2 regions of the Enterobacter sp. MGH 24 genome follow, and region 2 is predicted to be linked to the other one. Evidence: predicted binding sites of a transcription regulator. Region 2 holds the regulator's gene; the other holds the start of a gene.
The links. Region 2 encodes LexA, which represses DNA repair genes until DNA is damaged. Its sites were predicted from a motif close to TNCTGTATGTACATACAGNA; they were not measured.
Positions count from the first base shown of each region.

Region 1: a site for LexA is predicted at 3,977-3,996, ahead of sulA (SOS-induced cell division inhibitor SulA). Genes of this name have one in related genera too.

Region 1 covers NZ_KI535657.1:3,080,533-3,096,565, reverse strand. The annotation lists gene helD (DNA helicase IV) at 1-464, opposite strand, end outside; gene L370_RS07455 (YccF domain-containing protein) at 588-1,034, shown strand; gene yccS (YccS family putative transporter) at 1,054-3,216, shown strand; gene L370_RS07465 (TfoX/Sxy family DNA transformation protein) at 3,173-3,799, opposite strand; gene sulA (SOS-induced cell division inhibitor SulA) at 4,017-4,526, shown strand; gene ompA (porin OmpA) at 4,881-5,936, shown strand; gene matP (macrodomain Ter protein MatP) at 6,000-6,452, opposite strand; gene L370_RS07485 (AAA family ATPase) at 6,639-8,399, shown strand; gene fabA (3-hydroxyacyl-[acyl-carrier-protein] dehydratase FabA) at 8,468-8,986, shown strand; gene rmf (ribosome modulation factor) at 9,058-9,225, opposite strand; gene pqiC (membrane integrity-associated transporter subunit PqiC) at 9,482-10,048, opposite strand; gene pqiB (intermembrane transport protein PqiB) at 10,045-11,685, opposite strand; gene pqiA (membrane integrity-associated transporter subunit PqiA) at 11,690-12,943, opposite strand; gene L370_RS07510 (ABC transporter ATP-binding protein) at 12,957-14,864, opposite strand; gene rlmKL (bifunctional 23S rRNA (guanine(2069)-N(7))-methyltransferase RlmK/23S rRNA (guanine(2445)-N(2))-methyltransferase RlmL) at 14,877-16,033, opposite strand, start outside.
Region 2 covers NZ_KI535657.1:1,722,764-1,738,796, reverse strand. The annotation lists gene dinF (MATE family efflux transporter DinF) at 1-1,250, opposite strand, end outside; gene lexA (transcriptional repressor LexA) at 1,314-1,922, opposite strand; gene L370_RS13640 (diacylglycerol kinase) at 2,031-2,399, opposite strand; gene plsB (glycerol-3-phosphate 1-O-acyltransferase PlsB) at 2,554-4,974, shown strand; gene gntU (gluconate transporter) at 5,080-6,420, opposite strand; gene gntK (gluconokinase) at 6,424-6,951, opposite strand; gene gntR (gluconate operon transcriptional repressor GntR) at 7,078-8,073, opposite strand; gene L370_RS13665 (pirin family protein) at 8,165-8,860, opposite strand; gene L370_RS13670 (oxidoreductase) at 8,983-10,020, opposite strand; gene yhhY (N-acetyltransferase) at 10,277-10,765, shown strand; gene ggt (gamma-glutamyltransferase) at 10,852-12,597, opposite strand; gene L370_RS13685 (DUF2756 family protein) at 12,721-13,098, shown strand; gene ugpQ (glycerophosphodiester phosphodiesterase) at 13,082-13,828, opposite strand; gene L370_RS13695 (sn-glycerol-3-phosphate import ATP-binding protein UgpC) at 13,825-14,895, opposite strand; gene ugpE (sn-glycerol-3-phosphate ABC transporter permease UgpE) at 14,897-15,742, opposite strand; gene ugpA (sn-glycerol-3-phosphate ABC transporter permease UgpA) at 15,739-16,033, opposite strand, start outside.

The sequences.
Region 1 (16,033 bases), 1.4 Mb from region 2:
GCGTCGCGACAGTTGTCAAACTCGTCGAGACGCGTCACGGAGAGCGGCAGCGCCGAAAGTGCCTGGCGGATCTTTTGCTGCAGCCCGGCGGTCTGCTGACGGGTCAGCCACGCGTGTTGCGCGTTGCTTTGCGCGATATCGTCCAGCACCTGCTGGAGCACCTGGGCGGCAATCACGCTCATATCCTGGCTCCACTGCTGCCAGAGCGCGTTCAGGTGATGATGGAAACGCTGGGTTTCCGCCCACTCGGTGCCGTGAAGACGCACGACTTTATCGTCAGGCAGAACGAACTCCAGCTCGCCCCACACCAGTCCGCGTTTGCAGTGGATAGCCAGAAGCTGATTAAACGGAATAAGGTATTCGTGGCGTTCCCCGGAGACTTTCACCCCGGCATTAAGGAGAACAACCCTGTCGTACGGGTGTTGCGCCAGGCGTTTGCCTAACGACGTTGCTTTCAGTTCCATGTTCCGCCAAATCCACGAAGAGATAATTTACCTGACAGTTTAACTGCCAGTTTTAAGGTGCTCCAGCCTAAAAAAACGTTACAATCATTGGGCGTTAATTTTATCGAAAGGAAGTGAGGGTTTATGCGTACCGTTCTGAATGTGTTGAATTTTGTGCTGGGCGGTTTTGCCACCACCCTTTCCTGGCTTTTTGCCACGCTGGTGAGCATCGTCCTGATTTTCACGCTTCCCCTGACCCGATCCTGCTGGGAAATCACAAAACTCTCCTTCATCCCCTACGGGAATGAAGCCATCCACGTTGACGAGCTGAATCCGGAGAGCAAAAACGCCCTGATGAATACGGGTGGAACCCTGCTGAACATTCTGTGGCTGATTTTCTTCGGCTGGTGGCTGTGCATCATGCATATTTTTGCCGGAATTGCACAGTGCATCACGATTATTGGTATTCCGGTGGGGATCGCGAACTTTAAGATCGCCGCCATCGCCCTTTGGCCCGTTGGTCGCAGGGTTGTTCCGGTAGAAGTGGCCCAGGCGGCGCGTGAAGCAAACGCGCGTCGTCGTTTTCAGTAAATAAGGACTGGCCGCGTTTATGCTAAGCCCACTGCTTCGCCGTTATACCTGGAACAGCACCTGGCTTTACAACGTCAGGATATTTATCGCGCTTTGCGGCACGGTTGCCCTGCCCTGGTGGCTAAATGATGTCAAGCTCACCATTCCGCTCACGCTGGGGGTGGTGGCCGGGGCGCTGGCGGACCTGGACGATCGTCTGGCCGGGCGTTTACGCAACCTGGTCATTACGCTTGTCTGCTTTTTCATTGCGTCAGCGTCCGTTGAGCTGCTTTTCCCGTGGCCATGGCTGTTTGCCCTGGGCCTCACGCTCTCAACCAGCGGGTTTATTTTGCTGGGCGGTCTTGGGCAGCGCTATGCCACCATCGCTTTTGGCGCATTGCTGATCGCTATCTACACCATGCTGGGCGTTTCCCTGTATGACCAGTGGTACCAGCAGCCGGTTCTGCTGTTGCTGGGCGCTATCTGGTATAACCTGCTGACGCTAACCGGTCATCTGATCTTCCCGGTTCGCCCTCTGCAGGATAACCTTGCCCGCAGCTTTGAGCAGCTAGCCCACTATCTGGAACTGAAATCCCGGCTGTTCGACCCGGATATCGAGGAAGAAAGCCAGGCGCCGCTCTACGATCTGGCGCTGGCAAATGGCCAGCTGGTCGCCACCCTTAACCAGACGAAAGCCTCTCTGCTTACCCGCCTGCGCGGCGATCGCGGCCAGCGCGGAACCCGAAGGACCTTACACTACTACTTTGCAGCCCAGGACATTCATGAACGCGCCAGCTCTTCGCACGTTCAGTATGCAGCCCTGCGCGAGAAGTTCCGCTACAGCGACGTCATGTTCCGCTTCCAGCGCCTGCTGTCCATGCAGTCCCAGGCGTGCCAGCAGCTCTCACGTTCCATTCTGCTGCGCACGCCCTATCAGCATGATCCCCGCTTTGAACGCGTATTCAGCCATCTGGATGCGGCGCTCGACCGCGTTCAGGCCAGCGGAACGTCACCGGAGCACATCAAAGCGCTGGGCTTTCTGCTGAACAACCTGCGGGCGATTGATGCTCAGCTGGCGACAATTGAGTCCGAACAGGCGATGGCGCTGCCGGGCAGTGAGGTGGAAAACCAGCTTGCTGATGACAGCGTGCACAGCGTTAGCGATATGTGGCTACGTCTGAGCCGCAACTTTACGCCGGAGTCGGCTCTCTTTCGCCACGCGGTGAGAATGTCGCTTGTCCTGTGCGTGGGTTATGCCTTTATACAGATAACCGGGCTGCACCACGGCTACTGGATCCTGTTGACCAGCCTGTTCGTCTGCCAGCCGAACTATAACGCTACCCGACACCGTCTAGCGCTGCGTATTATCGGCACGCTGGTTGGCGTCGCGATCGGCCTTCCGGTGCTCTATTTTGTGCCCTCCGTTGAAGGTCAATTGATCCTGATCGTGATCACCGGCGTGCTGTTCTTCGCGTTTCGCAACGTGCAGTATGCCCACGCTACCATGTTCATCACGCTGCTGGTGCTGCTCTGCTTTAACCTGCTGGGTGAGGGGTTTGAAGTCGCCCTGCCCCGCGTGATCGATACCCTGATTGGCTGCGCGATAGCCTGGGCCGCGGTCAGCTTTATCTGGCCGGACTGGCGTTTTCGCAATTTGCCGCGCGTGGTAGACAGGGCGATGAACGCCAACTGTCGATACCTTGACGCTATCCTGGAGCAGTACCACCAGGGGCGCGATAACCGCCTAGCTTACCGGATAGCACGTCGCGACGCGCACAACAGTGATGCAGAACTGGCCTCCGTTGTTTCTAACATGTCAACGGAGCCTCACGCCACGGCGGAGATCCGTGAGACCGCGTTCCGCCTGCTCTGCCTGAACCATACGTTCACCAGCTATATTTCGACGCTGGGTGCCCACCGTGAGAAACTCACCAACCCGGGTATTCTCAACCTGCTCGATGACGCCGTCTGCTATGTTGACGACGCGCTTCATCACCGACCGGCCGATGAGCCGCGCGTTCAACTGGCGCTGGATGAACTGGCTCAACGCATTGCGCATCTTGACCCGGGAAACGACAGCAAAGCGCCGCTGGTTCTTCAGCAGATAGGCCTGCTTATCGCTCTGCTGCCTGAAATTTGCCGGCTGCAACAGCAAATCGCTACCTGGAGGAGTGATTCTCCTGTGGCTCAGGCAGCGCATTAAACCACTCCGTCAGCTCCCGGCGAATGCCTGCCGGGAGTGCCGCCTCATGCAGTCCCACAATGGCCCCCTCCAGCGCGAAGAGCACTTTAATACTCAGCGCTTTGTTTTTTGCCCGCATCTTCAGCCAGCTTTCCCTCGCACCCAGCGCCCGCAGCGTCTCTTCATTAGTGATACCCGCTTCGAAGAGCAACACTTCCAGCTGAAAAGTGAGGTTTGGTAGATCTTTAAGACGGTTTCGCTGATGCCGCTGATAACGCTCTTTCCTTGCCGCATTGAGCGCGAATGAGGAGAGCTTTAGCAGACGCTCCCTGTCCTGCCACAGCCCGTCGTCTACACGATAGTAGTTGAGTAGCACAGGGCGACCCCGCTTCATCAGCGTCAAAAATGAAGAGGCATTCTTTACACAGTATTTCGCACTCTCCTCACAGGCCCGAAGATAAAGCTCGCCATCAGACACCATGGCAAAAACCGCATCATCCACCGCCAGGGTATAGCCGCCAAACAGCGCGCGATGGTGTATTTCGCCCAGCGGCGAGAGGTATTCCTGGGATTTATAAATCCGTTCATAAGATATCTTTTTCATGATATTTCCCTTCAAAATCATAAAGTAACAACGAAATTTCTTACTAGCGGATCCGTTAGCAGGAAAATAGGCAACTTAGCGCCGTTGAGCAAGATGATTTTTCGAGGGGCATCAAGATTGAATCAATTTTGCGAGTCGCTTTCCGAAAATGAGGTTGATCTTTATGCATACAGGGGTTACTGTATATCCATACAGTAACTACAGGGCTGGAATGAATATGCACACTTCAGGCTATGCAAATCGCTCAACCTCTCTCTCTTCTACCGCAGGCAATGTCGCGCAGAATTCCGTCGAGCGTGTTTCCACGGGGCTAATCAGTGAAGTGGTTTATCGTGAAGACCAGCCCCTGTTGACGCAACTTCTGCTGTTGCCGTTATTGCAACAGCTTGGTCAGCAATCGCGCTGGCAGCTTTGGCTCACGCCGCAGCAAAAATTGAGCCGCGAGTGGGTTCAGTCCGCAGGCCTTCCGCTCACCAAGGTTATGCAAATTAATCAGCTCTCGCCTTGCGATACCGTTGAGTCGATGATCCGCGCGTTACGCACCGGAAATTACAGCGTGGTGATTGGATGGTTATCGGAAGAGTTGACGGAAGAAGAACATTTCCGTCTAACTGAAGCAGCGGAAGAAGGGAATGCGATCGGCTTCATTATGCGTCCGGTTCGATCGGATTCTTACCGCAAAGGACAACATTCAGGGCTAAAAATTCACTCGAATTTGTATCATTGAGTGAAATTAAGATTTTTCCTGGAATTTTTTTTGACCCCAAGATGCGGTTTTAGTTCCCGGCCTCAAAATTGCGGCAAGGCTTGTCTGGTGCGGTTCTCCTTAATTTTATTGCACAAAATTCGTTCATAAAATGTTAAATAATAGGTATACGGAACTTTTTTTTTCATATGCCTGACGGACTTCACACTTGTAAGTTTTCAGCTACGTTGTAGACTTTACATCGCCAGGGGTGCTCGGCCTAAGCCGAAGATATCGGTAGATTTATATTTGACCACGCCCCCCGGTGAAGGATTTAACCGTGATTCTCTCTTGAGACTTTCATGGCGAATTTTGGATGATAACGAGGCGCAAAAAATGAAAAAGACAGCTATCGCGATTGCAGTGGCACTGGCTGGCTTCGCTACCGTAGCGCAGGCCGCTCCGAAAGATAATACCTGGTATGCAGGTGGTAAACTGGGCTGGTCTCAGTTCCATGACACCGGCTGGTACGACAGCGCAAACAACAATGATGGCCCTACTCACGAGAGCCAGCTTGGTGCAGGTGCGTTCGGTGGCTATCAGGTTAACCCGTATGTTGGTTTTGAAATGGGTTACGACTGGTTAGGTCGTATGCCATACAAAGGCGACACCGTAAACGGCGCTTTCAAAGCACAGGGCGTTCAGCTGACCGCTAAACTGGGTTACCCAGTAACTGACGATCTGGACGTGTACACCCGTCTGGGCGGCATGGTATGGCGCGCTGACTCCAGCAACAGCCGTGCTGGCGACGATCATGACACCGGTGTTTCCCCAGTATTCGCTGGTGGCGTTGAGTGGGCAATGACCCGTGACATCGCTACCCGTCTGGAATACCAGTGGGTTAACAACATCGGCGACGGCAACACCGTTGGTGTTCGTCCAGACAACGGCATGCTGAGCGTAGGTGTTTCCTACCGTTTCGGCCAGCAGGAAGATGCAGCACCAGTTGTTGCTCCAGCGCCGGCTCCAGCTCCAGAAGTACAGACCAAGCACTTCACTCTGAAGTCTGACGTTCTGTTCAACTTCAACAAAGCGACTCTGAAACCAGAAGGTCAGCAGGCACTGGATCAGCTGTACACCCAGCTGAGCAACCTGGATCCTAAAGACGGTTCTGTCGTGGTTCTGGGCTTCACCGACCGTATCGGTTCTGACGCTTACAACCAGAAACTGTCTGAGAAACGTGCTCAGTCTGTTGTTGATTACCTGATCTCTAAAGGTATCCCAGCTAACAAGATCTCCCCACGTGGTATGGGCGAATCTAACCCAGTTACTGGCAACACCTGTGACAACGTGAAAGCTCGCGCTGCACTGATCGACTGCCTGGCTCCAGATCGTCGCGTTGAGATCGAAGTTAAAGGCATCAAAGACGTTGTAACTCAGCCAGCGGCATAAGTTATCGTCTTATAAAAAAACCCCGCCATGCGGGGTTTTTTATTGTCCTAAGAAAAGAAAAATCTATTTTTTACCCAACAGAGCCTGAAGGTCATTCTTCAGCGTCGACATCTGGTTGGCATATTTCTCTTTGTGTTCGGCATCCTCAATCAACTGCACGATGGTTTCCGAAAGCGTTTTGCCCCGTCGCTGCGCCAGCCCAGCGAGGCGTTGCCAGACAACGAACTCCAGATCGATTGATTTTTTGCGAGTGTGCTGATGCTCAGCATTAAAATGCCGTTTGCGTCGCGCGCGGATAGTTTGCTTCATCCGGTTTAACAACGCGGGATTGATGTGTTTCTCAATCCAGCCGTTAACCTGTACCGGTTCATTTTCGAGGGTCAGCAAAATATCCACGGCTTCTTGCGCAGCGCTGGCTTCGATGTAGCAGGTGATCAGCTCCCCTTCTCGGTGCTTTTTGACCAGGTACTTCCATTTCCAGCCGCTTTCGAGATTTTCCAGTTGTTGATATTTCATTGCGATCTCAGTGTTACCACGTAACTCTGTTCAGAATATCAGTTTTTTAGCAATCTGCTGAAAAGAAATCATATCCTGTGAGTGAATGCAGCCAATCGTCCTCTCGAAATCCCCAATCCTGCTTGGGTACAGCCCCCCGCTTACGGTATACTCCACGCTTTTACATCTGACTAAAAAACATCAACTTTGACCATTACGAAACTTGCATGGCGTGACCTTGTTCCGGATACCGAAAGTTTCCAGGAACTGTTTGCACAGCCCGAACTCGCAAAAGAACACGAATTCATCCTTAGCGATACGCAGCCTCGCTTGCATTATGCGCTTGAGCAGGTGTTAAGCCCGTGGGCAACAGCGCCCTTCATGCTGCTCAAGGCCCCGGAAGAAGCGGAATACCTGACGCTGCTCGGAGATGCCGTGCGCCAGCTGAAGCCGGAAGCTAACGCAGTTTTTGGCGGCCAGTATCGTATTGCGGGACATGATGTCACTTTCGAACCGGTGGCGCAGGCCGATGGCCGTTTTGCCGCTAAGGGCGAGGTGATCACCGCTAACTGGGTTGAGGCGGAACAACTCTTTGGTTGTCTGCGCCAGTTTAACGGCGAACTTTCGCTGCAGCCGGGGCTGGTACATCGCGCAAATGGCGGCGTTCTGATCATCTCATTGCGTACCCTGCTCTCGCAGCCACTGTTGTGGATGCGTCTGAAAACCATCGTGCACCAGCAGCGTTTCGACTGGGTCGGCTACGATGAGTCTCGTCCCCTGCCCGTCTCTGTTCCGTCTATGCCGCTGTCGCTGACCGTCGTGCTGACGGGTGACCGTGAATCGCTGGCGGACTTCCAGGAAATGGAGCCGGAGCTCGCTGAGCAGGCGGTGTATAGCGAATACGAAGACAACATCCAGATTGCTGACGCCGACGATATGGCGCAGTGGTGCCAGTGGGTGATGGCCGTTGCTGAGCGTTTTGCGCTGCCAACTCCTGCGGCTGACGCGTGGCCGGGCTTAATCCGCGAAGCGGTGCGCTACACCGGAGACCAGGAAACGCTGCCGCTTTGCCCGCTCTGGATCGGCAAACAGCTGCGTGAAGTGGGTGCGATCAGCGGTAACGGGGCATTTACCGGAGAACAGCTCACTCAGATGCTGGCTCAGCGTGAGTGGCGTGAAGGCTATCTTGCTGACCGTATGCAGGATGAAATTCTGCTGGAACAAATTCTGGTAGAAACTGAAGGCGAGCGCGTCGGGCAGATCAACGCCCTGTCGGTGATTGAATTTCCCGGCCATCCGCGCGCATTCGGGGAACCGTCTCGTATCAGCTGCGTTGTGCACATTGGCGATGGCGAGTTTACCGATATCGAACGGAAAGCCGAGCTGGGCGGCAACATTCACGCGAAAGGCATGATGATCATGCAGGCGTTTTTGATGTCAGAGCTGCAGCTTGAGCAACAGATACCCTTCTCCGCCTCGCTGACGTTTGAGCAGTCCTACAGCGAAGTGGATGGTGATAGCGCCTCTATGGCCGAACTGTGCGCCTTAATCAGCGCCCTGGCGGAAGTGCCCATCAATCAGAACATCGCGATCACCGGTTCGGTGGACCAGTTTGGTCGTGCTCAGCCAGTGGGAGGTCTCAACGAAAAAATTGAAGGCTTCTTCTCTATCTGTCAGCAGCGCGGTTTAAACGGCAAACAGGGTGTGATTATTCCTGCTCCCAACGCACGCCATTTGAGCCTCAGTCAGGACATTCTTGATGCGGTTGAGCAAGAGCAATTCGCTATCTGGGCCATCGAAGGGATTGAGGATGCGCTACCCTTACTGACAAATCTGGTTTGGGATGGCGAAGGGCAAACCACCTTGATGCAGACTATCCAGGAGCGCATAGCTCAGGCGACACAGCAGGATGCTCGTCATCGTTATCCATGGCCGTTACGCTGGCTGGGCTGGTTTAGTTCGAACTGATCGGACTTGTTCAGCGTACACGTGTTAGCTATCCTGCGTCCTTCACTAAAATAAGGCTTACTGAGAACATGGTAGATAAACGCGAATCCTATACAAAAGAAGATCTTCTTGCCTCTGGTCGCGGCGAACTGTTTGGCGCAAAAGGCCCACAGTTACCGGCCCCTAACATGCTGATGATGGACCGTGTCGTGAAAATGACCGAAACCGGCGGCAACTTCGATAAGGGTTACGTAGAAGCAGAACTCGATATCAACCCGGACCTGTGGTTCTTCGGTTGCCACTTTATTGGCGATCCGGTAATGCCTGGCTGTCTGGGCCTGGATGCCATGTGGCAGCTGGTTGGTTTCTATCTGGGCTGGCTGGGCGGAGAAGGTAAAGGCCGCGCGCTGGGCGTGGGCGAAGTCAAATTCACTGGCCAGGTTCTGCCTACAGCGAAGAAAGTGACCTATCGTATTCACTTCAAGCGCATCGTTAACCGCCGCCTGATTATGGGCCTGGCGGATGGCGAAGTGCTGGTAGACGGCCGTCTGATCTATAGCGCAAGCGACCTGAAAGTTGGCCTGTTCCAGGACACTTCCGCGTTCTGATTGTGCTTTTCGTACCTCCAGAAAGGCGAAACCTCCGCATTGCGGAGGTTTCTTTTTTGAAAGAGACGTTATCAGGCTATGAGTGCCCTGTCGCCGATGGCTTCTCGCCAGCCTCCAAGCCATTGTGACCTTTGATTTATCGTCTGATAAGGACACATTTCTTTAGAACGTCCAGCGATGCCGGCCTGATAACCACGTTGATGAGCCCGTTCCAGGCGATCTCGTTTCTGTCTCTTCATGCCTCGTTTCCCTCATTCTTTTGTCTGGTGGAAAGAAAACAGTGTCTGCACTAGATGCACAGGCACAGATAACGAATACCCCGAATTAGTCGCAGCGTCAATGTTCAAAATTCATACGGGTGTCATATTTGTGAGCTACCTGGAAGTTCATTTGTACAAAAATTGTGACGTGGCACAAGTAACAATCTGAAGTGAAAACGAAAAAAAAACCGCAATCAGCGAAAGGCCAACTGCGGTTTTTGATGATGAATTTTACTTATGGCAGCCGGGAAATTTCTCTCGCGATGCTGGCCGACTCCTGTGCCCAACCCTGAGCCAGGACTTTCACCATTTCGTCATAGCCATCTTTCTGCTGCTTCAGCTCCAGATGGAAAGGACGCTTAATCAGCTGCCCCTGATGGTTCAGCAACCACTCCCCGCTGATCACCACCGCACCGTCGTAACGGCCGTGGAAGCCCGTTACCGTGACGTTCAGCGTATCCTGGTCGTTACCCAGCGGCTGCGATGCGACAACCCAACCGGGAAGCTGGCTGCCCAGATTGGCCACCAGGGTGTTGCGCAGCTGCTGATCGAGCGGGCTGGCCCACAGGTTGTTTGTCGCAATCACGTATTTAACGTCGCTGGTCTGATAGACCACGCCATTTCCAGCCAGATAATCCGGCACCGCAACCTGCTCAACCCACAGCTGACGGTTTCCCTGGGTGGCCGTGCTTTGCCCACCGCTGTGGGTAGCCACAGGCAGCTGATAGTAGCTTTTATTATCTACCCCTGAACTGCACGCCGTTAACAGCAGAGCGCCAACCATCAATAGCCACTTTTTCATTCTTTTGCCCTCTTCGGCTCAGGATCCTTTTTATCTTTCGCTTCGAACACCAGCGCGTTGCTCTTCTCGTTGAGCGTTTTCAGCACCGGCTGCAGTTCACGCAAGACCTGATCAAGACGCTGCATATCTGCCACCATCTTGTTGTAGGCCGCTGAACCCGGCTGGAAGCCCTGCATACTGCGGTTCAGCTCACGCAACGTTTTCTGCATATCCTGCGGCAGCTGCTGCATGCTCTGGCTCGCCGTGATCTTGTTGATGTTATCCAGCGTGGTTTGCAGACGACGCATCGTTGCCTGGCTTTCGCTCAGAGAGTTCGTCGCCGCTTCAATCATCGGATTCAGTGGCAGATTGTTGATCTTATCCAGCGTCTCCATCAGACGCTGCTGGATCTGCGCCAGACCGCTGCTCACCGTTGGGATGATCTTATAGCCACCAAATTCACGAATACCGGTAATCGGCGGCGCTTTCGGGTAGAAGTCCATATCCACATACAGCGCACCCGTCACCAGGTTACCCGTTTTCAGCGACCCGCGCAGACCACGGTTCATCAGTTCGTTAATATGCGCCGCGATATCCTGGTTCTCGCCAATCTGGTTCAGCAGACGCTCCGGCTCAATGCGGATCAGCACCGGAATACGATAATCATCGTCCAGCATCTGGCTCAGGCCCGGAACAAAGAATGGAACTTGTCCAACCGTACCAAGACGAATACCGCGGAACTCAACGGGCGCGCCCGGCTGCAGACCGCGGACGGAATCTTTGAAGAACATCAGGAAGTCAATGTGATCGGTATAGAGCGCGTCCTGAATGCTTCGCTGATCGTCAAAGAGTCTGAACGCCGTTTTCTCCGCAACCGGCTGCCCGAGATCCTGCCCCTCAGGCACATCAAAGCTCACACCGCCGCCAAACAGCGTGGTTAAGGAGCCCATTTCTACGCGCATCCCCGCCGAGGTAAGATCCACAGCGATCCCGCTGTCCTTCCAGAAGCGAACGTTGCTGGTCACCAGACGATCGTTTGGCGCATTGATGAACAGCTGATAGCTGATGGTACGCTTTTGCGCATCGAAGGTGCTGGTTTCAACGGAACCGACGCGGTAGCCGCGGAACAGTACCGGGTCACCCGCCGTAAGCTGGCCCGCTTTTTTACTGTCGAGGATCACGCGGATACCCTTGGCATCAGGCGGCGCTAGCGGCGGTGAATCAAGAAGCTGGTATTTTCCCGGCTGGCTACCCTTCGTGCCGGGCTGCAGTTCAATATAGGCCCCGGAGAGCAGCGTCCCTAAGCCGCTGATCCCTTCGCGCCCCACCTGCGGTTTAACCACCCAGAAAACGGAATCGCCATGCAGCAGTTTTTCCATGCCGGCATTAAGGCGCGCCTTAATCTCCACATGGGTTAAATCGTCGGTCAGGGTTGCGCTTTCGACCACGCCCACGTCCACGCTACGGCTTTTGATGGTCGTTTTACCGCCCTCAATCCCCTCGGCATTGGTGGTTATCAGCGTGACTTCCGGTCCCTGATGGCTGTAATGATAAAACAGGATCCATGCACCGATCAGCGCGGTCACGATGGGGAAAATCCACACCGGCGACCAGTTTTTGACCTTCTGCACTTTCGCCTCTCCACTCTTATTTTCCATGCTCTTACTCTTCCTCATGGCTTGATTCAGGCTCACGATCCCACGATAAACGAGGGTCGAAGGTCATGGCCGCAAACATGGTCATAATCACAACCAGTGCAAACATTAAAGCCCCCATCGCGGGATAAATACTCATCAAACCGCCCATCCGCACCAGTGCAGAGAGAACGGCGATGACAAACACGTCAATCATTGACCAGCGTCCGACAAACTCGACCACTTCATAAATCAGGTGCATGCGTTCGCTGTCGCGTTTTCCATGACCTTTCGCATCCCAGCAGAGCCAGGCAATGGCGATCATTTTTAAAGTTGGCACCATAATACTGGCGATAAAAATTACCCCGGCGACCGGATAAGAACCCTCGCCCCAGAGCAATATCACCCCGGCGAGGATCGTCGAGGGCATTTTGTCGCCGAGTAAATCGGTGATCATGATCGGCAGAATATTGGCCGGCAGATACAGCATGATGGACGTGACCAGCAGCGCCATCGTCCACTGCAGGCTATTTTTACGGCGTACGTGACCTTTCGTTTCGCAGCGCGGACAAACGTCGAGATCGGCGGGAAGCACGGCGGTGCAGCACGGGCAAGAACGCAGCCCCTGACGAATACCGGGCACGCCGACCTTCACCGTCTGCGCCAGCGTCGGTGCCGGGGCGATGTCATCCCAGGCCCAGCGCCTGTCCACGCACTGGAATGCGCGCAGCTGCAGGACACAGTAAAGGCACCACGGAATAAAGCTGCTGCCAATCCCCACATCGCCGTACGCCATCAGCTTAACGAAACTGACCAGAATGCCCGCCAGAAAGATCTCGGCCATGCCCCAGCTTTTGAGCTGAAAAAGGATACGCGCGAGCCGGATTTTCAGCGATGCCGGCATCCTGACGCGGTTAACCAGCAAAAGGATAACGACCAGGCAAAAAGCCGGGACTATCTGGACAAACAGGAGAAAAAAGGTGCCGAGGCTGGCGTAATCTTCCGAAAACATTACGCCCGGAATTTCAAGCAAATCAACCTGGCTGGTTATCCCCCCCACCTTCATATAGATAAAGGGGAAGAGATTAGAGAGTAGCAGCATGAACAATGCTGCCAGGGCGTAAGCAGTGGGACGCTGCCGCGGCGCGTCCCACTCGGTTGTCAACGTCGCACCGCAACGTGGACACAGGGCTTTATGTCCGTGACCAAGCTCTGGCAACGCCACGAGCATATCGCATTGCGAGCATAAAATATGCCTGTCGGCATGGTGCTGGTCACACATATGTTATCCCTGTTTATGCGCCGTTCTTCAGAGACTCAAGGTACTCCCAGCGCTCAAATGCTTCTTCCAGGGCTTTTTCAGCCGCGGACAGTTCTGACAGTACTTTCTGAGTATAGTCATGCGATTGGGTAAAGAATGACGCATCAGCAACCTGTTTTTGCAGATCCTCAAGCGCGGCCTCCAGCTCTTCCAGACGCTGAGGTAGCCCCTCCAGTTCGCGCTGCAGGTTATAACTTAGTTTAGCCGAGGTTTTCTTGACAGTTTCTGCTTTTGTTACAGCAGGTTCAGAACTCGTTTTGGACTTTGACTGTTTCTGCGCCAGAGACTGCGATTGCTGCCCTTTTGCATCGTGATAACCGCCTACGTACTGTCCAACTCGCCCTTCACCTTCGAAGATCCAGCATTCTGTCACGGTGTTATCAACAAACTGACGATCGTGGCTAACCAGCATCACGGTCCCCTGATAACCGTCAATCAGTTCTTCGAGAAGTTCCAGCGTTTCGACATCCAGGTCGTTCGTTGGTTCATCGAGAATCAACAGGTTACTTGGTTTCAGGAACAAACGCGCCAGCAGCAGACGATTTCGCTCCCCGCCTGACAACGCACGCACCGGGGTCATTGCACGTTTCGGATGGAACAGGAAGTCCTGCAGATAGCCCAGCACGTGGCGCGGCTTGCCGTTTACCATCACCTCTTGCTTACCTTCGGCGAGGTTATCCATCACCGTGCGGTCCGGATCCAGCTCCGCGCGGTGCTGGTCGAAGTAGGCCACTTCCAGCTTAGTCCCGCAGTGAATGCGGCCGCTGTCGGCCTGCAGCTGGCCCAGCATCAGCTTCAGCAGCGTGGTTTTACCGCAGCCGTTCGGGCCGATAAGGGCAATTTTGTCGCCGCGCTGAACCTGGGCGGAGAAATCTTTCACCAGCACTTTGCCATCAACCTGATAGTTGACGTTTTCCATTTCGAAGACAATCTTGCCGGAACGGGACGCTTCTTCCACCTGCATCTTCGCGCTGCCCATCACTTCACGGCGTTCGCTGCGCTCACGGCGCATTGCCTTCAGCGCGCGCACGCGGCCTTCGTTACGGGTGCGGCGGGCCTTGATGCCCTGGCGGATCCACACCTCTTCCTGCGCCAGCTTGCGGTCGAACTCCGCATTCTGCAGCTCTTCCACGCGCAGGTTTTCTTCTTTCTCCAGCAGATAGGTGTCGTAATCGCCAGGATAGGTGACCAGCTTGCCGCGGTCGAGATCGACAATACGCGTCGCCATGTTGCGAATAAACGAACGGTCGTGCGAGATAAAGATGATGGTGCCGCTGAAGGTTTTCAGGAAACCTTCCAGCCAGTCAATCGCTTCGATATCCAGGTGGTTCGTTGGTTCGTCCAGCAGCAGCACCTTCGGCCCGCTGACCAGCGCGCGGCCCAGGGCCGCTTTACGCAACCAGCCGCCGGAGAGTGCCGACAGCTCCATGTCCGCTTCCAGACCAAGCTGGGCCAGAACCTCGTTAATGCGGTTTTCAAGCTGCCACAGACCGTGGTGATCGAGCATCTCCTGCACTTTCGCCAGTTCGTTGAGGTTTTTGTCGCTCGGATCGGTCATCACCAGATGCGAAATCTCGTGATAGCGCTTCAGGTATTCGGCCTGCTCAGAAATGCCTTCCGCCACGAAATCGTAAACGCTGCCGGTCACGTGACGCGGCGGGTCCTGCTGGAGGCGAGAGACGATCAGATCCTGCTCGTAAACGATGCGGCCGTCATCCAGCCCCTGTTCGCGGTTGAGGATTTTCATCAGCGTGGATTTACCCGCGCCGTTACGGCCCACCAGACAGACGCGCTCGTTATCTTCGATATGCAGCTCTGCATTATCGAGAAGCGGCGAGTCGCTGAAAGAGAGCCACGCGCCGTGCATGCTAATTAATGACATTTATTTTTCCTTTCAGACCGCGGTAATCAACCAGCAGTTATGAATTTGACGGTTACGGGCAAAGTCCTGAGACAGCGTTTTTTGGCTGATTTCTTGTGCTTGCAGTCCCAGGGCTGCTAAACCGTCATGATCCATACGGAAGCCGCGTTTGTTGTTCGAGAACATAATGGTGCCGCCCTTGCGCAGCAGACGCTTCAGGTCGGTCATCAGGCGCAGGTGATCGCGTTGTACGTCAAAGCTATCCTCCATACGCTTGGAGTTGGAGAAGGTCGGCGGATCGATAAAGATCAGATCGAACTGCTCGTCGGTATCACGCAGCCAGCCCAGCACATCAGCCTGCATCAGGCGGTGCTGACGTCCGGTTAAACCGTTAAGACGCAGGTTGCGCTCAGCCCATTCCAGATAGGTGCGGGACATATCCACCGTGGTGGTGCTCCGCGCGCCGCCCAGACCCGCATGCACGCTCGCACTGCCGGTATAGGAGAACAGGTTGAGGAAATCTTTGCCCTTGCTCATCTGACCCAGCATGCGACGGGCGATACGGTGGTCGAGGAACAGGCCGGTATCCAGATAGTCGGTCAGGTTCACCCACAGGCGAGCGTTGTATTCGCCCACTTCAATGAAGTCACCCTTTTCACCCATCTTCTGGTACTGATTTTTCCCTTTCTGACGCTCGCGGGTTTTCAGCACCAGCTTGTTTGGCGCAATGCCGAGCACGGCGATGGTCGCCGCAATCACATCCAGCATGCGCTGACGCGCTTTTTGCGCATCAATGGTTTTCGGTGGCGCATATTCCTGAATCACCACCCAGTCCGCGTAGCGGTCAACCGCCACGTTGTACTCCGGCAGGTCGGCGTCGTACAGGCGGTAGCATTCAATCCCTTCCTGCCTGGCCCACTTCTCATATTTCTTCAGATTCTTGCGCAGGCGGTTGGCGTAATCTTCCGCCACGCCGGACGGCTTGCTGTCCGCCGCTTTCTCTGCCAGATGGTAGTTTTTCTGCACGCAGTCCAGCGGGCCGTTTTTCGCCTTAAACTGGCGATCGGCACGCAGCTGCAGGCAGCTCAGCAGTTCCGGCGAGGCGCTAAATAGGGAGAGATTCCAGCCGCCGAAGTAATCCTTCATATTGCGGCCCAGCAGGCTATGCAGGGCAATCAGCGCCGGTTCGC
Region 2 (16,033 bases):
AGGAAAACGGCCAGGGCCAGCCACAAACCGTGATTACCCAGCCAGGGAAGCGTCAACAGCGTCAGACCAAACCCTGCCGCCGCGACCGCCATGCTGTTGCGCATTTCCGCTCCGCGCGTCGCACCAATAAACATGCCGTCCAGCAGATAACACCAGACGCCGACCACCGGTAAGATGACTTGCCAGATGAGATAGTGACTCGCCAGCTCGCGCAGCGCTGGGATAGACGTAAGTAACGCAACGATCTGCTCACCAAAGCAGGCGTAAAGCAGACCGAATGCCAGCGCCACCAGTCCCGACTGACGGCAGGCTGCCCGCCAGACGTCCCGAAGCTGCCCGCTTTCGCGTGCGCCGTACGCCTGCCCGGAATGCGCTTCTACCGCATAGGCAAACCCGTCCAGCGCATAGGCGGTAAAGGTCAGTAGCGTCATCAATACCGCGTTGACCGCAACGATTTCTGGCCCCAGCCGGGCCCCGAAAACCGTCAGCGCGCCGAAGCAGAGCTGAAGCAACAGCGAGCGCAGCATGATGTCACGATTAAGCGCCAGCAGCTTACGGATATTGCCGCGCCATGCGGTTTTGAGCAACGCCAGGGAGATGCCGCGCATCGCCAGCACGCGCCAGACCATCCACAGACCAATAATAAAGGTTCCGTATTCGGCAATTGCCGTCGCCAGCGCCGCGCCCTGCACGTTCATATGCAGGCCCATTACCAGCCAGACATCCAGCACAATGTTGAGAAGGTTGCCTACCACCAGCAAAATGACTGGCGCACGGGCATACTGAACGCCCAGTAGCCAACCCAGCAGAACCAGGTTAGCCAGCGAGGCGGGCGCGCTGAGCCAGCGGATCTCAAGGAAACGTCGCGCCTGCGCCAGTACCGCCTCGCTGCCGCCAACAACATGGAGCGCAAGGTCGATCAGGGGCGCACGTAATAAAACGATTAACGCCCCCGCACCAAGCGCAAGGATCAGCGGCTGGACCAGTGCTCGCGCCAGACGCAGCGGATCTTTTGCACCATAAGCCTGGGCTGTGAGTCCGGTGGTGCTCATGCGTAAAAAGAGCAGCAGCATAAACAAGAAGCTGGTTGCCGTCGCACCAATTGCCACGCCGCCGAGATAAACCGGGGAATCAAGATGACCAATAACGGCAGTATCGACCAGACCCAGCAAGGGCACGGTAATATTGGAGAAAATCATCGGCAGAGCAAGACGCCACAATGCCTTATCGGATGCCGTCAGCAGTGACATGAAAAATACCGGGAGTGGGAAACGAAGCAGGCTACAGCGGCGCCATAGCCTGACAGGAAGAGGTTACAGCCATTCACCGTTGCGAATGACCCCAACCGCCAGTCCTTCGATAGAGAAGTTCTGTTCGCGGAGATCGACCACAATCGGCGAGAACTCGTTGTTTTCAGGCAGCAACTGAACGGTGTTACCTTGTTTTTTCAGACGCTTGACGGTGACTTCATCATCAATGCGCGCGACAACCACCTGGCCGTTACGCACATCCTGCGTTTTGTGCACCGCAAGCAGATCGCCGTCAAGAATGCCGATGTCTTTCATCGACATACCGCTGACGCGCAGCAGAAAATCCGCGCTCGGTTTAAACATGGCCGGATCGACCTGGTAGTGGCCTTCAATATGCTGCTGTGCCAGTAAAGGCTCACCGGCAGCAACACGCCCCACCAGCGGAATGCCCGTCTCTTCTTCCACCAGCAGGCGGATACCGCGTGACGCGCCGGAAACAATCTCAATCACGCCTTTACGCGCCAGCGCTTTCAGGTGCTCTTCGGCAGCATTCGGAGAACGGAAGCCCAGACGCTGCGCGATTTCCGCACGCGTGGGTGGCATACCCGTCTGGCCGATATGATCCCGGATGAGATCAAACACCTCTTGCTGCCTGGTCGTTAACGCTTTCATTCCGCCCCCTGGGTGTATATACAGTTATGCTGTGAGTATATACAGTCAAAGGCGATTTTGGAACCAAAAACTGCACAAAAAACCAGGGACTTAATTATTCCTCGAGGCTCATCGGAAATGTGACCAAAGCAGTGTGACCCAGGTGATAACGGCAGTGATAATCGCCAGCAACACGGCAGCAGAGCCCATGTCTTTTGCGCGGCCAGAAAGCTCGTGGAAATCTGAACCAATGCGATCAACAACGGCCTCAATAGCGCTATTAAGAATTTCCACTATCATCACCAGAAGCACGGAACCGATAAGCAGTACGCGGGTAATAGCATCAACATCAAGGAAACAGGCGATAATCACCGCGATGATAGCGGCGACGCCCTCCTGGCGAAAGGCGGCTTCGTTGATCCACGCAGCGCGGAACCCTTTCCATGAATAGCCAGCGGCTTTGATGATACGCGTTAACCCAGTGGTATTATTGGCCATTAAAAGAACCTTTTAAGAAAAAAAGCGTCAGTAACAGGAACTGTAGCGCGTTTCGCTACAGCCTGAAGTATGACGGGTAACAACAGAAATTTTGCGCGCTTTCTGTTATCCTTGCGCCGCAATTGCATTATTAACCAGAGGCTTTACATCGTTTATGTCCGGCTGGCCACGAATTTACTACAAATTACTTAATTTACCATTAAGCATCCTGGTAAAAAGCAAGTCTATCCCAGCAGAACCCGCGCTGGAATTGGGGCTCGATACGTCGCGTCCTATTATGTACGTTTTGCCTTATAACTCGAAGGCAGACTTACTGACGCTTCGCGCCCAGTGTCTGGCGCATGACTTACCTGACCCGCTTGAACCGCTTGAAGTTGACGGCACTTTGCTGCCGCGCTACGTGTTCATTCACGGCGGGCCGCGCGTGTTTACCTACTACACGCCAAAAGAAGAGTCCATCAAGCTGTTCCATGACTATCTCGACCTGCACCGCAGCAACCCCGATCTGGATGTGCAGATGGTGCCGGTATCGGTGATGTTTGGCCGTCGCCCGGGCCGTGAAAAAGGTGAAGAGAACCCGCCGCTGCGCATGCTTAACGGCATCCAGAAGTTCTTCGCGGTCTCCTGGCTGGGACGCGACAGCTTTGTGCGTTTCTCCCCTTCCGTTTCGCTGCGTCGAATGGCGGACGAGCACGGCACCGACAAGATCATCGCGCAAAAACTGGCGCGCGTGGCGCGTATGCACTTCGCTCGTCAGCGCCTGGCTGCCGTAGGGCCACGTCTCCCGGCGCGTCAGGATCTGTTCAACAAGCTGTTGGCCTCCAAAGCGATTGCCCGCGCCGTTGAAGACGAAGCGCGCAGCAAGAAAATATCGCATGAGAAAGCCCAGCAGAACGCCATTGCGCTGATGGAAGAGATTGCAGCGAACTTCTCTTACGAGATGATTCGCCTGTCCGATCGTATTCTCGGCTTTACCTGGAACCGTCTCTACCAGGGCATCAACGTTCATAACGCCGAGCGTGTACGTCAGCTGGCGCATGATGGCCATGAGATTGTCTATGTTCCCTGCCACCGCAGCCACATGGACTACCTGCTCCTTTCCTACGTGCTCTATCATCAGGGGCTGGTACCACCGCACATTGCTGCCGGTATCAACCTGAACTTCTGGCCAGCAGGTCCGATTTTCCGCCGCCTGGGCGCCTTCTTTATCCGTCGTACCTTCAAGGGCAACAAGCTCTACTCCACCGTGTTCCGCGAGTATCTGGGCGAGCTGTTCAGCCGCGGCTATTCCGTGGAGTACTTCGTCGAGGGCGGTCGTTCCCGTACCGGACGTCTGCTCGATCCGAAGACCGGCACGCTGTCGATGACCATTCAGGCGATGCTGCGAGGAGGAACCCGTCCAATCACGCTGGTGCCTATCTACATTGGCTATGAGCACGTGATGGAAGTGGGCACGTACGCCAAAGAGCTGCGCGGTGCGACCAAAGAGAAAGAGAGCCTGCCGCAGATGCTGCGCGGCTTGAGCAAGCTACGCAATCTCGGTCAGGGCTACGTGAACTTCGGCGAACCGATGCCGCTGATGACGTACCTGAACCATCACGTTCCCGAGTGGCGCGAATCCATCGATCCTATTGAAGCGATTCGTCCGGCCTGGCTGACGCCAACGGTCAACGGCATCGCGTCCGAGCTGATGGTGCGCATTAACAACGCCGGTGCGGCTAACGCCATGAACCTGTGCTGTACGGCGCTTCTGGCTTCGCGTCAGCGCTCGCTGACCCGTGAACAGCTCACGGAGCAGCTGGATTGCTATCTGGACATGATGCGAAACGTGCCGTATTCCGTTGATTCAACCGTGCCTTCTGCTACCGCCAGTGAGCTTATCGATCACGCGTTGCAGATGAACAAGTTTGAAGTCGAAAAGGACACGATCGGCGACATCATCATTCTGCCGCGCGAGCAGGCAGTGCTGATGACCTACTACCGCAACAACATCACCCATATGCTAATGCTGCCGTCGCTCATGGCGGCTATCATCACCCAGCATCGCCGCATCTCGCGTCAGGAACTCTTGCGTCACGTTGAGACGCTCTACCCGATGCTGAAAGCGGAGCTGTTCCTGCGCTGGAGCAAAGATGAGCTGGCGGGTGAGCTGGACAAACTGACGGAAGAGCTGCGTCGTCAGGGGCTGATCACCGTCTCAAACGACGAGCTGCATATCAATCCATCACGCTCCCGTACCCTGCAGCTGCTGGCGGCCGGTGCGCGCGAAACGCTGCAGCGCTACGCCATTACGTTCTGGCTGCTGAGTGCGAACCCGTCTATCAACCGCGGTACGCTGGAGAAAGAGAGCCGGACGCTGGCACAGCGCCTGTCCGTTCTGCACGGCATTAACGCCCCTGAATTCTTCGACAAAGCGGTCTTCAGTTCCCTGGTGCTGACGCTGCGTGACGAAGGCTTCATCAGCGATACGGGTGATGCCGAGCCGGAAGAGACGCTGAAGGTGTACCAGATGCTGGCAGAGCTGATCACCTCGGATGTGCGTTTGACGATTGAGAGCGCGACGCAGGGCGAGTAACGCAATGCCGGGTTATGGCCCGGCCTGATGCCCTGGATAATAAAAAGGCCCGGTAAGCGCTTACGCTACCGGGCCTTATTTTTAAGCCTTGTTACATCACCGCATTCAGCTCAGCAGCGTAAAGGCAATCATCCCAACAATCGCCCCCGTCGTGCCGAGGATGGTTTCCATCAGCGTCCAGGTTTTCAGGGTTTGCGCTTCGGTGGCACCGGTAAATTTACCGAACAGCCAGAAACCCGCGTCGTTAACGTGAGAGACCACAATCGAACCGCCCGCGATACAGATAGACAGCGCGGCCATCTGCGCACCGGAATAGTTCAGCTGTTCAATCACCGGCATCACCAGACCCACCGCGGTTAAACACGCCACGGTTGCGGAACCCTGGATGATACGCACCGCCGCGGCCAGTACGAAGCAGGTTACCGCAATCGGCAGGCCCATCCCGGTCAGCGCTTCGCCCAGAGCCGGACCTACGCCAGAATCCACCAGCACCTGCTTGAACACGCCGCCTGCACCGATCACCAGCAGGATAATACCCGCAGGCTGCAGCGCGGCACCGCAGATCTCCATCACGCGGTCTTTCGGCATCCCCTGACGCATCGCCAGGCCGTAAATCGCCACCAGACACGCGACCAGGATCGCGGTGAACGGGTGACCGATGAACTCAAACCACTCGTAGGCGCTGGAGCCCACCGGCACAAAGCGCGCGGCGATGGTTTTCAGACCCACGAGAACCAGCGGGAGCAGGATCAGCGACAGGCTGAAGCCGAAGGACGGCATTTTACCCTCGCCCAGGTGCGGCTCGGTGATGTCGTCGGGAATATGCAGCTCAACGTAGCGGCTGATGAAGTTGCCCCACAGCGGACCGGCAATAATCATCCCCGGGATTGCCGCGCACAGGCCAATCAGGATCATCCAGCCAAAATCAGCGTGCATTTGGGACGCCAGCAGCATCGGCGCAGGCCCCGGCAGCAGAAACGCTGCGGCCGCCGCCACGCCCGCAAACAGCGGAATAACCAGCTTCACGAGGTTAGTGCCGGTATGGCGCGCCATGGAGAACGCGACGCTTATCAGCAGCACAACGGCCACTTCGAAGAACAGCGGCAGCGCGCAAATCAGGCCAGCCAGACCAATCGCGTAGTGCGCGCGGCTGTGGCCAAAGGATTTCAGCATCTTGACGGCAATCTGGTCGACCGCGCCCGTCTCGTGCAAAATCTTGCCAAACATCGCGCCAAGGGCGACCACAATCGCCAGGAAGCCCAGCGTACCGCCCATCCCTTTTTCCATCGTCGCGGCGATCTTGTCGAGCGGCATACCGGAAAAGAGACCTGCACCTATAGAAACCACCATCAAAGCAACAAAGGCATGCATACGCGCCTTCATCACCAAAAACAGCAGCAGCAATACGGAACCCACTGCTGTCAAAACTAGCGTTAATGTACTCAAAACTTACTGCCTTTTATTAATGACCTCGATGGTGCTGGCAACAACACCTTCCAGTGACTGATCGATATCAACCACTAAGACGTCTTTCTCATCTTCACCCGGCTCCTGCAGCGCTTCGAACTGCGTCACCAGCATCTGGGTTTTGAAGAAGTGACCTTTACGCGCCTTCAGACGGCTTTCAATCACCTCGAAATCCCCTTTCAGGTAGATGAAAGAGAGATTCGGGTTGCCGTCGCGCAGCAGGTCGCGGTAGGTTTTTTTCAGCGCGGAGCAGACGATCAGGGAGACTTTGTTGGTACGCTGCATAGCGAACGCGGCGTCATTCAGCGCCTGCAACCACGGTTTGCGGTCGTCGTCGTTCAGCGGCTCGCCGGAGGCCATTTTCATGATGTTGCTGCGCGGATGGAGGAAGTCGCCATCAAGGAACGCAGCCTGGAGTTGATGCGCCACTTCGCTGGCTACGGCTGATTTCCCGCTACCGGAAACGCCCATCAGGACGTAGACGTGGTGATCGTGATTAGTCGTGCTCAAAGGGTGTCCCTCAGCCAATTGTTACGGGTAACAGTTATCGGTAACATTGTCCTGCCGGGGCAAAAGAGAAGCAATATCCAAACGTGCGCGAAGTGAATAAGTGTGAGCTAGTTCAAATTTGTCAGTTCAAATAGATCCACCCGGTGACAAGGTGAAACCTAAATCTAACATTTTTGGAGTCACCGTCTCACCACGAATGCGCGCCAGCAGGCGTTCTGCGCCAATGCGGCCCATACGTTCACGCGGGGTCAGGACGCTCGCCAGACGCGGCTCCATCACCTGGCCGATGTCGTGGCCGTGGAAACCGGCGATCGCCATATCATCCGGGATCTTCAGCCCCAGACGCTGACACTCAAATGCCGCGCCGACCGCAAGGTCATCATTGGTACAGAAAATACCGTCCAGTTGCGGATACTCGCGTCGCGCCTGACGCATCAGCTCAATACCCGACGTGTAGGACGAGGACTGCTCCACCATCACGCTGTAGGGGGTTAAGTTGGCGTCGAGCATCGCCTGCTCGTATCCCTTCTGTTTGATGATAGTACGTTCATCAAGACGCGCACCCAGATAGGCGATATGACGATGCCCGCGGGCGATGATGGCCGCCGTCATCTGGCGCGCCGCTTCGAAGTTATCGAACCCAACGGCGATATCGAGGCACGGCGACTGGCTGTCCATCAGCTCCACCACCGGAATACCGGCCACTTCAATCATTTTGAGCGTGCGGGCAGTGTGGGTACGTTCGGTTAAAATCAGGCCGTCAATGTTCCAGGAAAGCATGGATTCAAGACGTTCCTCTTCCAGTTCCGGCTTGTACCCATAGTGGGCGAGCATGGTCTGGTAGCCAAAAGCATCAGTGACGCTTTCAATTCCCCGCAGTACTTCGGCGAAAACCTGGTTGGTCAAGGATGGAAGCAGGACGCCCACCGCACGGCTGGTCGCATTGGAGAGAATATCGGGCGCGCGGTTGGGGATATAACCCAGTTCATCAAGGGCGGCGGCAATCTTGCCACGCAACGCCACGGAAACCTGTTCCGGGTTACGTAAAAAACGGCTGACCGTCATTTTGGTCACACCGACGCGATCGGCGACATCCTGAAGTACGGGGCGTTTCTTTTTCATCGTCCTGAGAAATCTTGAAGTGAGAGATTTGCTCAGTTTATCACGGACAAAGCTCAACCTTCCCCGTTTAAAGGGAAGGTTGAGAAATTATTTAGACCGGCGGCAGGTCAAACAGCAGGATTTCACTTTCACTGTCGGCGTGCACGGAGAGCGCCTGCTCATCCCAGACGGCCAGACCATCGGCGGTGGTGGCTTTGGTGCCGTTGATGGACACTTCACCTTTCACCACCTGGATCCAGACGCGGCGGTTGGCGGCAATTTGGTGCACAGACTGTTCGTCTTTTGCCAGCGCCCAGCGATACAGCTCCATATCCTGATGCACCTTCAGGGAACCTTCACGCGCATCCGGGGAGAGCACCAGCTGTTTGCCCTGTTTCGCGTCGAAGCGGCGCTGCTCGTAGCGCGGCGTGATGCCGGTTTCTTCTGGAATGATCCAGATTTGATACAGGTGCAGTTTTTCCGTTTTGCTCGGGTTGTACTCGGAGTGACGCACCCCGGTACCCGCGCTCATAATCTGGAACTCGCCCGCCGGAACCTGCTCTTTGTTGCCCATGCTGTCCTGGTGCTCAACCGCCCCTTCCAGCACATAGGTCAGGATTTCCATGTCTTTGTGCGGGTGGGTACCGAAGCCCTGGCCTGCATCAATCACGTCGTCGTTAATCACGCGCAGTGCGGAGAAGCCCATGAAGTTTGGGTCGTAGTAGTCGGCAAACGAGAATGAATGCCATGAGTCCAGCCAGCCATGATTCGCGTGACCACGTTCGTTTGCTTTGCGTAAGTAGATCATTGTTTCACCCTCAGTTCGTTTCGATGGAGTAAGTGTGGACGCAAACCGCCTGGGATCATAGAGGGTGAAAATTGACTCCTCTGTTCAAAAATTATGAACAAGCGCAGAGGAGCCGTTTTTGCTTATTTCGCGAGGGTTACCGTGGCAGGAGAGGCCTGCTCGAAAGCCCGCTCAAGGATTTCCAGGTTGGTCAGAACGTCAGATTCCTTGACGTAATTCGGCGCGCCGGCTGTGAGGGTTTCATACAGCGCATCGTACACGCGGCCATAGTCGCCCGTTTCCGGTTTCAGCTCTTCCCTGACCGTCAGGCCCTCATCGTTCACGTACTCCAGCACGCCGACGGAATCATCCGCCGCAAAACCCGGTTCGCCCGGCATGATATTGGCCTTCAGGCTGGTCTCCTGCTGGTCAATACCGTACTTGATGAACGAGCCTCGGGTGCCGTGAACGATAAATTTCGGATAGTCGATTTTCACCAGATGGCTGGTTTTGACGATGGCTTTCAGGTCGCCGTAGAACAGCTGCGCTTCAAAGGTGTCGTCCGGGTTGGCTTTATTACGCAGGCTGCGAATGTCATACGCCACGTGGTCCGGGCGTCCAAACAGGGAGATGATCTGGTCCATGGTATGCACGCCCAGACCATAGAAAGAGCCGTCCTGCGGCAGGCCGGGCTGGGTCTCCGCCACCGGACGGTAGTAATCGAAGTGGCTTTCTATTTCCACGATGTCGCCAAGCTTGCCGCTTTCAATCGCTTTTTTCGCCGTCAGGAAGCAGCTGTCAAAGCGACGGTTCTGATACGGCGTAACGGTCAGGCCTTTACTTTTCGCCAGCGCGAACAGCTCTTTTGCTTCGGCGATAGTTGGGGTGAACGGCTTTTCCACCAGCACGTTTTTACCCGCTTCCAGCGCGCGTTTCGCGTAGTCAAAATGGCTGTCGGCGTGGGTGCAGACAACAACCAGTTTGACCTGAGGGTCGTTAAGTACCTCATCAAGATCGCTGGTGAAATGGATGTGGGAATACTGCGGGGATTGCTCTTCCGGCTTCGCGCGGCGGCGGTAGATATGGGCCACATGCCAGCTGTCTTTACGGTTGAGAACATACGGCAGGTGGTAGCGGGTGGTGCTTTTACCAAATCCAATAAATGCGCAATGTTGTGTCATGGCTCAATCCTTTTGGAAGGTTACTGAGTCTAACCATAACAAAAAAAAAGCCAGCTCGAAGCTGGCTAAAGTAATACTGGAAGCAATGTGAGCAATGTCGTGCTTTCAGGTTCCCGTAGAGGTCTTCCTGAACGCAGAGCAATAATAATCATTCTCATTCGCACTTGTCTACTTTTTTTTGCAAAAAATAGCGGTTGACTCAAATTTTAAAGTCATTGATGTTGAAAGGGACGTTTAACTGACTGAGGAACAAGGAATGAGTGAGATAGTGATACGCCACGCGGAACCAAAAGATGCCGAAGCCTTACGCCAGAACTACATGCATCCAGGGGTGTATCACGACACGCTACAGCTACCTCATCCTTCCCTTGAGCACTGGCAAGAGCGGCTTCATCCTAAACCTGGCCAAAAACGTCTGGTCGCATGCATCGATGAAAACATCGTCGGTGACCTGGCGCTGCAGGTAGAAGCCAGCCCGCGACGCAGCCATGTGGCAACCTTTGGTATCAGCGTTGCGGCGCACGCCCAGGGGCGCGGCGTGGGGAGCGCGCTCATGCGCGAGATGATCAACCTGTGCGATAACTGGATGCGCATCGAACGTATCGAGTTAACGGTTTTTGCCGATAACCCAGCAGCACTGGCGCTGTACCGGAAGTTTGGCTTTGAAATCGAAGGCACCGGCAGGAAATTCGCCCTGCGCAACGGCGAGTATGTGGATGCGTATTATATGGCGAGAATGAAGTAGTTATTTGCCGGGTGGCGGCTTCGCCTTACCCGGCCTACGTTCGTGCAGTTGTAGGCCCGGTAAGCGCAGCGCCACCGGGCAATACGTTAATACCCTGCCGTTAAATCATCCACCGAACGCGGGTCCGATGCCCCAAACAGCGCCCCGTCCGGCCCCACCATAATGCTCTGGGTGCTGCCCATTGCCTCTTTCACCGCCACCTTCTGACCGCGCTGCTCCAGCAGTTTGATGGTATCCGGGCTAAAGCCCTTCTCGACGCGCAGCTCGTCCGGCAGCCACTGATGATGGAAACGCGGGGCGTTGGTTGCTTCGGCGACGTTCATGCCAAAGTCGATGCTGTTCACTACCATTTGCAGTACGGTGGTGATAATACGGCTGCCGCCAGGGCTGCCGGTCACCAGCCAGGTTTTGCCGTCTTTCACGACAATGGTGGGCGACATGGACGACAGCGGACGTTTCTTCGGCCCTACCGCATTCGCATCGCCGCCCACCAGCCCGTAGACGTTCGGCACGCCCGGCTTGGCAGAAAAGTCATCCATCTCGTTGTTCAGCAGAATGCCGCTGTTGCCCGCCACAATCCCGGTGCCGAAGGTGGTGTTGAGCGTATACGTCACCGCCACCGCGTTACCGTCTTTATCCACCACCGAGAAGTGGGTGGTCTGGTTGCTTTCATACGGCGCCAGCTTACCGGGGCGGATCTCGCTCGACGGCTTGGCCTTGTTGATATCAATCTGATCGGCAATGGATTTGGCATACGCCTTGTTGGTCAGCGCCTGCCACGGCACCTTCACGAAGTCCGGATCGCCGAGATACTCCGACCGGTCGGCGTAGGCGCGTTTTTCCGCTTCCGCCATCACCTGCATGGCGTCCGCGCTGCCGAAGCCGAACTTGTGCATATCGAAGTTTTCGAGAATATTGAGGATCTGCACGATGTGGATCCCGCCGGAGGACGGCGGCGGCATGGAGAAGACCTCGTAGCCGCGATAGGTGCCGCTAATCGGCTCGCGCTCCACCGCCTTGTACTCCGCCAGGTCCGCTTTGGTGATGAGCCCGCCGTTTTTCTGCATCTCTTCCGCAATCTGGTCGGCAATTGCCCCTTTGTAGAAGGCATCCGGGCCGTGCTCCGCAATCAGTTCCAGGCTTTTGGCGAGGTTCTTCTGCACCAGCTTGTCGCCCTTCTTCAGCGGCTCACCGTCTTTCCAGAAGATAGCCTTGCTGTTTTCATGATTGGGAATGACTTCGCTGCCGTAGGTTTTGAGATCGTCCGCCAGCGCGTCATTCACCACAAAGCCGTCGCGCGCCAGCTTGATGGCAGGCTGCACCACCTTGTTCAGCGGCATCGTGCCGTATTTTTCCAGCGCCAGCGAGAAGCCCGCAACGGTGCCCGGCGTGCCGGAGGCAAGGTGCGACGTCAGGGATTTTTTGCTGTCAGGGTTACCCTGATCGTCGAGGAACATATCGCGGGACGCCTGAGCAGGCGCCATCTCGCGGAAGTCGATGGCGGTGGTTTTGCCGTCTTTAGTGCGCAGCATCATAAAGCCGCCGCCGCCGAGGTTACCCGCCTGCGGATGCGTTACCGCCAGCGCATAGCCGACGGCGACCGCTGCATCCACCGCGTTACCGCCCTGCTTGAGAATATCGACGCCCACTTTCGTTGCCAGCGCGTCCACCGACGCCACCATGCCATGCGTCGCACGCACGGGATGGAAAACGTCTTCCTCCACGCCGTAGGAGACGGGAGGCGCCGCGGGCGGATTGGCCGCCACGCTAAATGTGCCGCCGGCCATCAGCGCGGCGATGGCGACCCAGCGCAAAAACGTTGGTTTCATCATTATTGTTCTCCAGGTGATGGGGTCCATGCTCCCCGCTTAAGCCTGGTTCACAACTCCTAAAAAATCATCGTCATGGTGAAATCAGGGTAAACTTAAGAGAGACCTCAAAAGGAGGAAATGACAATGAAACGCTTGATGATTCTTGCGGCGCTGCTTCCCTTTGCCGCGCTCGCACAGCCGCTTAACACCCTGAACAACCCGAACCAGCAGGGTTACGTTATCCCGAGCCAGCAGCGTATGCAGACCGAGATGATGAGCCAGCAACAGCAGCAGAAAGGGATGCTTAACCAGCAGCTTAAAACGCAGACCCAGATGCAGCAGCAGAGCCTGCAAAACCAGATGAACGCCAACACCCAGCGCGTGCAGCAGGGTCAGGTGCGCGAGCAGCCGCTGCCGAATAAAAACGGCGGGATGTTAGGTGGGATGACGTCGTCAGGCAGCGGACAGCAGCATATGCTGCCGCCGCAGTCGAATGGCAGTATGCTTAATCCGCAGAACTAAAGTTTGGGCCGATCAGGTCAATTGCATCGGTACAGATGCTGTCCACGCCCCAGCGCAGCAGTTCGGCTGCGCGCTGGGGTTTGTTAACCGTGTAGACCAGAATATGCAGACCCGCGTCTTTCAGCATCTTCACCCGCGCCTCATCCAGCAGCTTGTGATTGAGATGAATAGAGACGCACGCTAAGCGCGTCGTCAGTTCGCGCCAGTCCTCGCGCCACTCGTCAAGCAGCAGCCCGCGCGGCAGCTGCGGCACGGCCGCCTGTGCCGCTTCCAGGGCGTCAATTTCAAACGAGGAGAGCAGCGGCGCGGTCATCCCCTCCCACAGCTCGCGCGCGGCCAGGGCAATCACCTTACCCGTCAGCGGCCCGGTGCCGGTGGTTGGTTTGATTTCGATATTGGCCATCATGCCGTGCTGGCGGCAGCGATCCGCCACCTCCGCCAGCAGCGGCAGCGGTTCGCCTTTGAATTCGCCGCTGTACCAGCTTCCGGCGTCCACCTTCAGCAGATCGCGCCACGGCAGTTCACCCGCCACGCCCCAGCCGTTGCTGGTGCGTTCGAGGTTATCGTCATGCAGCAGAAAAATTTCGCCGTCTTTCGACAGCTTGGCGTCGAACTCGATCATCGTGTGACCGTAGCGCGCGCCGACGTCAATTGCCGCCAGGGTGTTCTCCGGCGCCAGCTTACCGCCGCCCCGGTGGGCGACGACGTGGGGATAAGGCCAGTTGCTCATACTCGTTGTCCTGTTTCACCGTCAAACAGGTGCAGATGGTTTTCCGGCAGGTGCAGCCACAGCGTGCTGCCGCCTTTCGGGCGCTCCTGATGCGCCAGGCGCACCACCATTTTTTGTTCGCCCCAGCGCCCGTGCGCCAGGTTATCTGCACCCAACATCTCCAGCGTGTCCATCACCAGCGGCACGCCGCCGTCCGCCTGAGAGGTTAAACCGATATGCTCGGGGCGGATACCGAGCGTCATCTTACGCCCGGCGTAGCCACGATAGTACCAGTTGATCGGCACTGCCATCCCGCTTTCCAGCTCAAAATGCGTGCCCGCGCTGCTGATACGCCCTTCCAGCAGGTTCATTGCCGGGCTCCCAATAAAGCTCGCCACAAAGCGGGTGGCCGGTTTCTCATACACTTCCACCGGGGTGCCAATCTGCTCGGCGATGCCTTTGTTCATCACCATCACGCGCTGGGCGAGGGTCATGGCTTCGACCTGATCGTGGGTCACGTACAGGGAGGTGGTTTTCAGACGACGATGCAGCTGCTGCAGCTCAAGACGCATCTGCACGCGCAGCTTGGCGTCGAGGTTAGAGAGCGGCTCGTCGAACAGGAATACCGCCGGGTCGCGCACGATGGCGCGCCCCATCGCCACGCGCTGACGCTGGCCCCCTGAAAGCTCGCGCGGGCGGCGCTTCAGCAGGCCGTCCAGCTCCAGAATGCGCGCCGCTTCTTTCACCCGCTCCTCGATATGGCCTTTTCCCATGCCGCGGATTTTCAGCCCCCAGGCCATGTTCTCTTCCACACTCATGTGCGGATAGAGGGCGTAGTTCTGGAACACCATCGCGATGCCGCGATCCTTCGGCTCCATCTCGGTGACGCGCTGGCGGTCAATCCAGATATCCCCGGAGGTGACGCGCTCAAGTCCCGCCACCATGCGCAGTAGGGTCGATTTGCCGCAGCCGGACGGGCCGACCATCACGATGAATTCCCCATCCGCCACGTCGAGCGTTAACGGCTGAATGACCTGGGTTTTGCCATCCCAGCTTTTGGTGACTGCCTGAAGTTTTAAACCTGCCATCTTATTTCTCACTGTCCACTAAACCACGCACAAACGCACGCTGCATGGCTAAAACGATAACGACCGGGGGGATAAGGGTGAGCAGCATTGCCGCCATCACCTGGTTCCAGAGGGTGGTGCCTTCGCCGGTGGTGATCATGCCTTTGATGCCCGCCACGGCGGTGCCGAGATTGACGTCCTGAATAATCAACAGCGGCCACAGGTACTGGTTCCAGCCGTAGATAAAGGTGATCACAAACAGCGCCGCAAGGTTGGTTTTCGACAGCGGCAGCACGATATCGCGGAAGAAGCGCATCGGCGAGGCGCCGTCGATGCGCGCGGCTTCAATCAGCTCGTCCGGCAGGGTCATAAAGAACTGGCGGAACAGGAAGGTGGCGGTCGCCGAGGCCATCAGCGGCAGGGTTAAGCCCGCGTAGCTGTCGAGCATCTTCAGGTTGGCGATCACCTCCACCGTCGGGAAGATACGCACCTCCACCGGCAGCATCAGGGTGATAAAAATCATCCAGAAGAAGAGGTTACGCAGCGGAAAGCGGAACCAGACGATGGCGAAGGCCGAAAGCATCGACACCGTAATTTTGCCGACCGTAATGCCAAACGCCATGATGAAGCTGTTGAGCATCATCAGCCAGAACGGCGCGCTGTTGGCGCCCACGCCCTGGGTCCAGATGGTCTTCATATTCTCGAACAGATGTGTGCCTGGGATCAGCGTCATCGGCGTATCAAATACGGCTTTGGTGTCCAGCGTGGCGGCGACAAAGGCCACATACAGCGGGAAGAGGATGACGATAATCCCTAAAATCAGCATGGTATGGCTGAAAATCGTCAGCCCGCGACGGTTCTCAATCATTGGTAGCGCACCTTACTTTCGACATAGCGGAACTGCACCACCGTGAGGACGATGACGAGGAACATCAGCACCACGGACTGCGCGGCGGAGGCCGAGAGATCAAGACCGGCGAAGCCTTCGCGGTAGATCTTATAGATAAGCGTGGTGGTCGCCTGCACCGGACCGCCTGCGGTCGCCGCGTCGATCACCGGGAAGGTGTCGAAGAAGGCGTACACGAGGTTGACCACCAGCAGGAAGAAGCTCACCGGGGCAATCAGCGGCAGCGACAGTCTGAAGAAGCGACGAATCGGC